2 regions of the Glutamicibacter mishrai genome follow, and region 1 is predicted to be linked to the other one. Evidence: riboswitches for the same ligand, from Rfam matches in the RefSeq annotation. Region 1 holds a riboswitch; the other holds the start of a gene.

Region 1 (4,415 bases):
GCCAGCAGGCCTGCGTACTCGCCCTGCGAGCCAGCGTTTGGCTGGATGGACACGCCAGCGTAGCCGGTGATCGCGGTCAGGCGACCTTCCAAGTCGGTGATCAGCTCGCGCCAGCCCTCGGTCTGCGCTGCAGGAGCGTAAGGGTGGATGGAAGCGAATTCCGGCCAGGTGATGGATTCCATCTCGGCGGCGGAGTTCAGTTTCATGGTGCACGAACCCAGCGGGATCATGGTGCGGTCCAGGGCCAGGTCGCGGTCCGAGAGGCGGCGCAGGTAGCGCATCATCTGGGTCTCGGAGGAGATGGTGTTGAAGATCGGGTGGGTCAGGTAGTCGCTGGTGCGCTGCTGCGATGCCGGGATCTCGAAGCCTTCCGGAGCGGAGAGCTCAACGCCGAAAACGGCCAGCAGCGACTTGACGATGTCCGAGGTGGTGGTTTCGTCGGTGGAGACGCCCACCTGGGTGTCGCTGACCTTGCGCAGGTTGATGCCTGCTTCGACGGCCTTGGCGATGATCTCTTCGGCGTTCTTCACGTTCACCACGACGGTGTCGAAGAAGGTGTCCGAGGCCAGTGTGAAGCCGCCGGATACCAGCGAGCTGGCGATCACGCGGGCGTGGTTGTTGGCGCGGGTGGCGATCTGCTTCAGGCCTGCCGGTCCGTGGTAGACCGCGTACATCGAGGCGCAGATGGCCAGCAGGGCCTGCGCGGTGCAGATGTTGGAGGTGGCCTTCTCGCGGCGGATGTGCTGCTCGCGGGTCTGCAGGGCCAGGCGGTAGGCAGGCACGCCGGAGTCATCCACCGAAACGCCGACCAGGCGGCCTGGCATGGAGCGGGTCAGGCCATCGGCTACTGCCATGTAGGCTGCGTGCGGGCCGCCGAAGAACAGCGGAACGCCGAAGCGCTGGGTGTTGCCCACGGCGATGTCGGCACCCTGCTCGCCCGGAGGGGTGATCATGGTCAGTGCCAGCAGGTCAGCGATCACGGTGACCATGGCGCCAGCTTCCTTGGCGGCAGCGATGATGCCCTCATGCTCGGCGATGGAGCCGTTGCTGCCTGGCTGCTGCAGCACGATGCCGGAGATGTCGCCTTCTGGCAGGCCGGCGGAGAGGTCAGCGACCTCGACCTCGAAGCCCAGCGCGTCGGCGCGGCCCTGCACGACCTTGATGGTCTGCGGGAAGATGTTGGAGTCCAGGACGGTCTTGCCCTTGGCCTTCTTCTTGTTGGCGCGGCGCATCATCAGCACGGCCTCGGCGGCGGCGGAGGATTCATCCAGCAGCGAGGCGTTGGCGATCGGCAGGCCGGTGAGGTCCATGACCATGGTCTGGAAGTTCAGCAGGGCTTCGAGGCGGCCCTGGGAGATTTCCGGCTGGTACGGGGTGTAGGCGGTGTACCAGGCTGGGTTTTCCACGATATTGCGGCGGATCACCGCTGGGGTGATGGTGTCGTAGAAGCCCTGGCCGATCATCTGGGTCTTCATGACGTTCTTGGAGGCAAGGTCACGCAGGTGGGCCAGCGCTTGGGTTTCGCTCAGGGCCGCTGGGATATCCAGCATGGAGTCTTGGCGGATGTCTGCCGGAACGGCGGTGTCGATCAGGTCTTCGAGGCTGGCGTAGCCCAGAGTCTGAAGCATGGTGTCTACGTCGGAAGGACGCGGGCCGATATGGCGGGCAACGAATTCGCTATTCGTAGAAGCCGAAGTCTGCGTGATGGTCATGGTGCTGGAGTCTCCACGGGGATCTGTCTTGGCGCATGCCAAAGGAAGGACGCTTTGCCTCCCCATCCCTGTTGCACTACCTGAGAGTTTTACACCTCCGGCCAACTAAGCCGGGCGCTTGCACCTTCGGTGAGCCGGGTCTGGCCGGCTTCTTTCCAGAGTTGCCTCGTGATGGCGGTACGGGGGCCTGAGAGTTTCCTGGGGAGGAATTGCTCCTACGGCGCTCGTCCATGGTGTGAACGGGACTCTCCCGCCATCCGTCTATGGCGTGCGCTGCCGGCCGGAGACCTGCAGCACACCACCATGTTACCTGCCACGCGCTATACGTCAAAGACGTTGCGGCAGAAAAACCGTCACAAAACTTCTAGTTAACGCTGGCTGACAGCTGCACGTACTTCGGATACTTTGCTGACAAGGAATCTCCCGAGGAGGTTCCGGTCAATCGGCGCTTGATCCACGGCACCAGATGCTCGGTGGCCCAGCCCAATTCTTCCTTCAGCTTTTCTCCGCGCGAGTTCACGGCCAAGTCAGGCAGAACCGGCGCCAGGATCTTGTCGGCCCAGTTGCCCTCGGTGACCTGGTGCTCGCCCAGGACGTTGAGCACCTTGGAGGCCATCAGCGCATGGCCCAGCTCGTTCATGTGCAGACGGTCAGCCGCCCAGTAGCGCAGGTCGGAGAATTCGCGCCAGCGCCAGTAGTCGGCGACGATCGCCCCGTGCTTGTCGGCGATCTCGCGCACCTTCTCGTTATAGATCGCGGTGCGCGGACGGGTCTTGGAGAACAACGGGGACTCGACGGTATCAAAACCAGTGAACAGCATGACGGTGCTGCCGGCCTCGGCGAAGCGGCGGACCATGCCTTCATAGCCGCGCATCAGGGCATCGAGGTCCGCGGTGGGGCGCAGGATGTCATTGCCGCCGGCGTAGATGCTTACCAGGTCCGGGGCCAGAAAAAGCCCCTGGTCCAGCTGCTGGTTGATGACCTGGCCGATTTTTTTGCCGCGCACCGCGAGGTTGGCGTACTCCCAGTCCCCTTCGGCGCTGAGCACCTCGGCTACGCGGTCGGCCCAGCCCCGCACCTGGTTGGGGCGGGCTGCGTCGACATCGCCGACGCCCTCGGTGAATGAATCACCCAATGCCAGAAATTTCTTCACTTCAATCCCACTTCGTATTTCTGCTCTTCTTGCGTTGCCCTGGCGGGGGCTAGTTTGATTTCGCCTTGGCGTTCTTCGCCAGGATGAGCTGGCGCGCCAATTGGCTCAGCTGCACCCCGGTGGAGGTGTCCTTGGGCCCTTCATTGCGTGAAGGGATGTAGCCGAAGCCCAGCTGGTAGGCGGGGTCGGCGAAGGCCAGCGAGGAGTTCGCCCCGTCATGCCCGTAGGCGAAGATGGAGCCGTAGTTGTTGCGGGCGGTGGCTTTCATGAACCCCAGGGCGAAGGCCTGCAGCAATCCGCTGGTGCGGTCGTGGCCGTAGACCAGTTCGGTGGAAACCTGCGCCCAGGTGTCCGCATTGAGGAACCCGTTGGCGGCGCCCAGGGAAGGCACCGCGCCGAAGGATGCGGCGTAGATGGCGGCCAAGCCTTGGGCGTTGGCGACCCCGCCCATGGAGGCCGGGCCCAATTCGCGCACCTGCGCGGCATTGGCCAGTTCATGCCAGTTGTAGACCGGGCCGTCGGCCAGCGCGAATCCGGAGGCGGAGTTCACGGCCAGGCCGGCCGGGGAGAACGGGTCGAAGAATTCGCTCGGGGCATCTACTGCGGGCAAGACGTCGCGGTAGCGGGATTCCAGCGAGGGATCCTGTCCGATATAAACGTCGACACCCAGCGGCTTGCGGATGCGTTCTTCGAAGACTTCCTTCAGTTCCTTGCCGGTGACGCGGCGGACCAGTTCCTCCATGAGCACGCCCATGGTGATGGCGTGGTAGCCCACGATGTTCTGCCCCAGCGGCCAGATGCTTGGCATGGAGGCCAGGACCTTGGCGTATTCGGCGGAATCCAGCAGGATCTGGCTGGGCACTCCCCCGGGGACGCCGAGCACGCCGGCCTGGTGGCTGAGCACTTCGCCAACGCTCAGCGCGCTCTTGCCGCTGGCGCCGAATTCGGGCCAGTAGGTGGTCATGGGTGCACTCGGGTCGATGAGCCCGTCTTGGACAAGCAGTGCGACAACCAGGGCGCTCAGGCCCTTGGTGCAGGAGAAGACGCAGGTGAGCGCGTCGCCTGAGAGGTGCTCGCCCACGCTGTGGCTGAGGACCAGTTCCCCGCGGTGATAGATCGCCAGCTGCGCCGAATAGTTTTCCTCTTCGGCAGCCCGGGCTTCGAGCGCCTGGGCCAATGGTGCGAAATCTTCGCTGATCACCGAGTCCATCTACATCCTTAAACTGCTTGTCGCTTTTCAACCAACCCTAGTCGTAATTCACCCGATTCTCGATCGGCGCGCCTCGACATCCCTTCCAGCATATCCGTACGTCAAGTCACAGGTTTAGGGCACTTTGACCGCTTATCCTCTAATTCACGCCGTTCGACTCGTGGTACTGTGAGCCAACCCAGAGGGCGGTTTGCCGACCCAAGGTGCAACAACTAAATTTGTCATGCTTGCCACCAATATTTGAAGGAGATGATCTCGATCGCATGACTGTGGATAGTGACACGCCAGTACCCCAGAGCCAGGATGCAGAACTCAAGCGGGTGATCGGCCCTAAGCTGCT
Region 2 (4,415 bases), 420 kb from region 1:
CTGGGGCTTTCGGTGCGCCGAGCCAATCTCCTGCATACCTTGGGTGCGGGATACTCTTGGACGCCAACCGGGCGGGCCCTGCGCGAATCCGCGCAAATGGGATCGGGTGTGCTGCTCGCTGGCATCGCGGCCGAACTACTTAACGGCGGGCACTGGTACTGGGCCAGCCTTGGCGCCATCGCTGCCGTTACCGGAATTGACGCCTATTCCCGGGTTGCCCGCGGCCTGCAGCGCAGTGTCGGCACCTGCGTCGGTGTGGTGCTGACTGCTGGCGTGCTCCTCTTTGAACCACCCATCTGGGTCATCCTGGTCACCGCGATCATTGGCCAGATCTGCATCGAGCTGGTGATTCTGCGCAACTACGCCATTGGCATGGTGTTCATGACCGTGACTGCGCTGTTGATGGTCCACATGGTCAGCCCGGAACCGGCGTCCAGCCTGCTTATCGACCGCGTGGCCATGACCGCGCTGGGCGCCGGGGTCGGCGCCGTGCAGAGCATTGTCATCGGTATTATTGCCCACCGGCGCGCGAGCAATAAGTAGAACCTGCAGGCCTTCTTACGCGGTGGCCTCGCGGTCCCGGTAATCGACCATTGCCGCGCCATTAAGCCGGTGCGCGTCGACTGAAACGCGGCGGGCCAAGTTGATGGTTTGCGCCGTTATCTCGGTATTCAGGCCCTGCGCTAGGCGCAAGTAGACCGCGTCAATACGCCAATCAACATGCGGGTAAATGCCGACCTTTTCGGCAAGCAGCCCGACGAGGGTAATGAATTCCAATGCTGTGGCGGTCGAAGAAAATCGGTAGGACGCAGTGAAGGATTCCTTGCTGCGCTTCCAATCTTCAAGGGCGGATAACCGCTGCTGCGGAACCAGGCTGACCGCTGATTGGGCTTGGGAAAGCTGTCGAATATTTGTCATGGAAACATCTCCTTGTAAGGCGGAGGGTTATCCCATGGTGCTGGCCAGAGGCCGCCACTTATCATCGTCGCAGTAATCGATTCAAAGGTACAGGGCGCACAGCCAATACGCAGGCTGCCCCGTGCCTTGGAAACAAAGGCACGGGGCAGCAGGCGTCGGTGCTGAACCAGCTGGGACTGCTAACGTGCCTCGTGCTCCACGACTTCGTCAGCCACTGAACTCTCCTTGTGGCCAAAGGCCTTGCTGTCGCGGTACGCGGCTGCTTCGTAGCGTTCGTGCGCGACCTTGCCCAGATGGGCCAGGCGTAGCGCCTCATGCTTCGGATTGCGGCGAACCACCAGGTAGCCAAGGCCTAGCGCGATAAACCAGATCGGTGTCACCAGCAGGGCGACCAGGGTATCTGGCTGGGTGGTCAGAGCCCACAGGATGAATCCGAAGAAGGCAAGCACCACGTAGGGCATGACCCGGCCGCCGGGAACCTTGAAGTTGGAGGCATCGTGCAGGTGAGGCCGGCGTGCACGGTATACCAGGTAGCTGAGCAGGATGATGGTCCAGACGAACATGAAGCACAGCGCCGAGACCGTGGTGACCAGGGTGAAGGCGCCCATCACCGAGTCCCCGCTGTAAAGCAGGACGACGCCGGCCAGCAGGAACATGCAGGAGAACATCAACGCGTTCTTGGGCACCTTGCGGCTCGAAAGCTTCGCGAAACCAGTGGGTGCATCACCTTCCAAGGCGAGGCCGCGCAGCATGCGCGAGGTGGAGTAGATCCCGGAATTAGCGCTGGAGGTGGCACTGGTGAGCACCACGAAGTTGATGATCCCGGCGGCTCCGGCGAGCCCAGCCAGGGTGAACATTCCCACGAAGGGGGAGTTCTCCGAGGAGAACAGCTTCCATGGCTGGACGGTCATCAGGATGATCAATGCACCGACGTAGAAGAACAGGATGCGCACCGGGATGGAGTTGATGGCCTTGGGCAGGGTCTTCTCGGGGTCCTTGGTTTCGGCGGCCGTGGTGCCGACCAATTCGATGCCTACGAAGGCGAACACGGCGATTTGGAATCCGGCGACAAAGCCCATGAAACCGGTGGGGAACATCCCGCCATTAGCCCAGAGGTTCGCGACGGAAGCGGTGGCGCCGTTGTGCTGGAAGCCGGTGATGATCATGACCAGGCCGACGACGATGAGCGCGCCGATGGCGATGATCTTGATCAGCGCGAACCAGAATTCGGTTTCGCCGAAGGCCTTCACAGTGGCCAGATTCAGCACCAGTAGCAGCGCGATGCAGGCCAAGGCTGGAACCCATAGCGGCAGGTCACCCCACCAGAACGCTACATAGTGGGCAATGGCGACAACGTCGGCAATGCCGGTGACCACCCAGCAGAACCAGTAGGTCCAGCCGGTGAAAAATGCGGCCCAGGGGCCGAGCAGGTCACCTGCGAAATCGGCAAAAGTCTTGTAGTTCAGGTTGCTGAGCAACAGCTCACCCATCGCCCGCATGACGAAGAAGAGCATGAAGCCGATGATCATGTAGACGAAGATGACCGAGGGGCCGGCGACGGAAATGGTCTTGCCGGAGCCCATGAACAGGCCGGTGCCAATAGCACCGCCGATGGCGATGAGCTGGATGTGCCGGTTGGATAGTCCGCGTTCAAGTGTGGGATCAGAACTGGTGGTACTCATGCTGGTTGCCTTCCAGGAGTGTGGCGTGACGCCTAGCAACTTACTTTGCTGAGAACGCCAGAATCGCCCGGCTCCGGGAAGGCAACGTCAGCTCGCTGCGCTGAGAGCAACTGCTGCCTATGCCACTGGAGAGAGCCGTCGAATCTGGTGAGCATCATGCGTCACTGTTCGTGGTCCCTCCCCAATCTGTATTTGAACCTGAGAGTTTTCACTTCAACCCGACTACTGGGCGAAGCTTGCTCCTTCGGTGAGCGCAGTTCATTCTGCGCTGCTTTCCAGAGTTGCCTTCTCGTGGCGGTACGGGTGCCTGAGAGTTTCCCGGGGAGGAAATTGCTCCTACGGCGCCCGCCCTTGGTGAGGACGGGTCTCTCCCGCCACGTATCAACGGCATATGTGGTGATTGCCATCACAGTATGCGCAGAACATCGAATGTGACGCAAGTCGCATGTCTGAAGATTTCATCGACGTTCACCTAAGCATGCGTGCGTGGATGGTCGCGGATTGCCTTTGTAGAAGTCGCGGGGTTTTGGGGCTTCAGTGAAGCAAGGAATGCAGGCTCAAATCACGAATGCCTGGTATGAATTCGCGGCCAATACTTTATATCCCGTGTAGTGATTAATGGGTGGCTCGGCCCCATCGTTGTGGATGGGAAAGGGGACCCAATATGAAACCAACCATTAAAGCACTGGCCAAAGGCGGCGCAGTGCTCGCAGCAGGACTTCTGCTGACCAGTAGTGCAGTCACCGGGGCAAGCTTCATGTCCGCAGCAACCGCTGCGCCACCTGAACACGCAAGCCCTCAAGAAAATCCAGGTCCGCCAGAGCATGCTGGTCCACCGAGCTGGGCGCCAGCACCAGAGCATGCAGGGCCGCCAACAAGTGCGCCGACCCAAGCGCCGGAACCAACGGAACCGACAGAAGATCCGGGAGAGCAATGGCGCACCGTGTCCTCCTACAACCTCACGTTTGACGTTCCCCAGGATTGGGAAGTTGTTGAAAATTGCGATTATGGATGCGACGAAAACTATTCGGCGTTCGAGGTCTGGGACTCAGAGCAGAACCTGGCGATGAATTTTGAAACGAATAGTTTCAGGGACACTGACAACCCGAACTCCTATGAGCGAGGCATTCTCGACACTGCTGCTGCATCCCAACTCCAGTACGCGCCAACAAGTGTGGTCACCTATTACTGGGTGGCCAGCTTTGGCGAGCGGGATCTGAGCGTCGCAGTCATCATCGATGATGAGTGGCAGAACTGGACAGAAAAGCCAGCGATTGATTGCTTCATGACCAGCGCTGACCGGAATTCGATCATGGGCATGGCCCCGGGGTATCTGCAAGCGCTGGGCTATGACGACGATGGAGTCGTGACCCTGGACGAGGCCACGAGCTTCCTTGAGAGCGAGCAGTATGCAACTCTCAAGAAAGTCATGACCAGCGTCAGGGAAACGCCGTAAGTCCTGCGTTATTTGCCAAAGCTGCGAAGACGCAGCGAGTTGGCGACGACCAATACCGAGCTGGCCGCCATGGCGGCGCCAGCAATCATCGGATTGAGCAAACCCAAGGCCGCGATCGGGATGCCAGCTGTGTTGTAGGCGAAAGCCCAGAACAGGTTCATCTTGATCGTGGCCAAGGTTTTGGCCGAGAGATCAATGGCGGCGCTGACCTGTTTCAGATCATTGCCCATCAAGGTGATATCGGCGGCCTCGATGGCCACATCGGTGCCCGACCCCATGGCGATGCCCAGATCGGCTTGGGCCAGTGCCGGTGCATCGTTGACGCCATCGCCCACCATGGCCACCACCTTGCCCTGTTC

The links. A riboswitch is a leader RNA that binds a small molecule or an ion and turns the genes downstream of it on or off. The one in region 1 is predicted to bind glycine.
Region 2: another riboswitch for glycine. It lies ahead of cycA (D-serine/D-alanine/glycine transporter); the one in region 1 lies ahead of gcvP (aminomethyl-transferring glycine dehydrogenase).

Annotation. Positions count from the first base shown of each region.
Region 1 covers NZ_CP032549.1:917,398-921,812, forward strand. Annotated here, with positions in the region: gene gcvP (aminomethyl-transferring glycine dehydrogenase) at 1-1,712, opposite strand, end outside; glycine riboswitch at 1,878-1,975, opposite strand; gene D3791_RS04375 (SGNH/GDSL hydrolase family protein) at 2,077-2,865, opposite strand; gene D3791_RS04380 (serine hydrolase domain-containing protein) at 2,915-4,075, opposite strand; gene D3791_RS04385 (APC family permease) at 4,339-4,415, shown strand, end outside.
Region 2 covers NZ_CP032549.1:1,335,406-1,339,820, reverse strand. Annotated here, with positions in the region: gene D3791_RS06335 (FUSC family protein) at 1-543, shown strand, start outside; gene D3791_RS06330 (4a-hydroxytetrahydrobiopterin dehydratase) at 559-918, opposite strand; gene cycA (D-serine/D-alanine/glycine transporter) at 1,098-2,600, opposite strand; glycine riboswitch at 2,777-2,884, opposite strand; glycine riboswitch at 2,886-2,984, opposite strand; gene D3791_RS06320 (hypothetical protein) at 3,265-4,056, shown strand; gene D3791_RS06315 (heavy metal translocating P-type ATPase) at 4,065-4,415, opposite strand, start outside.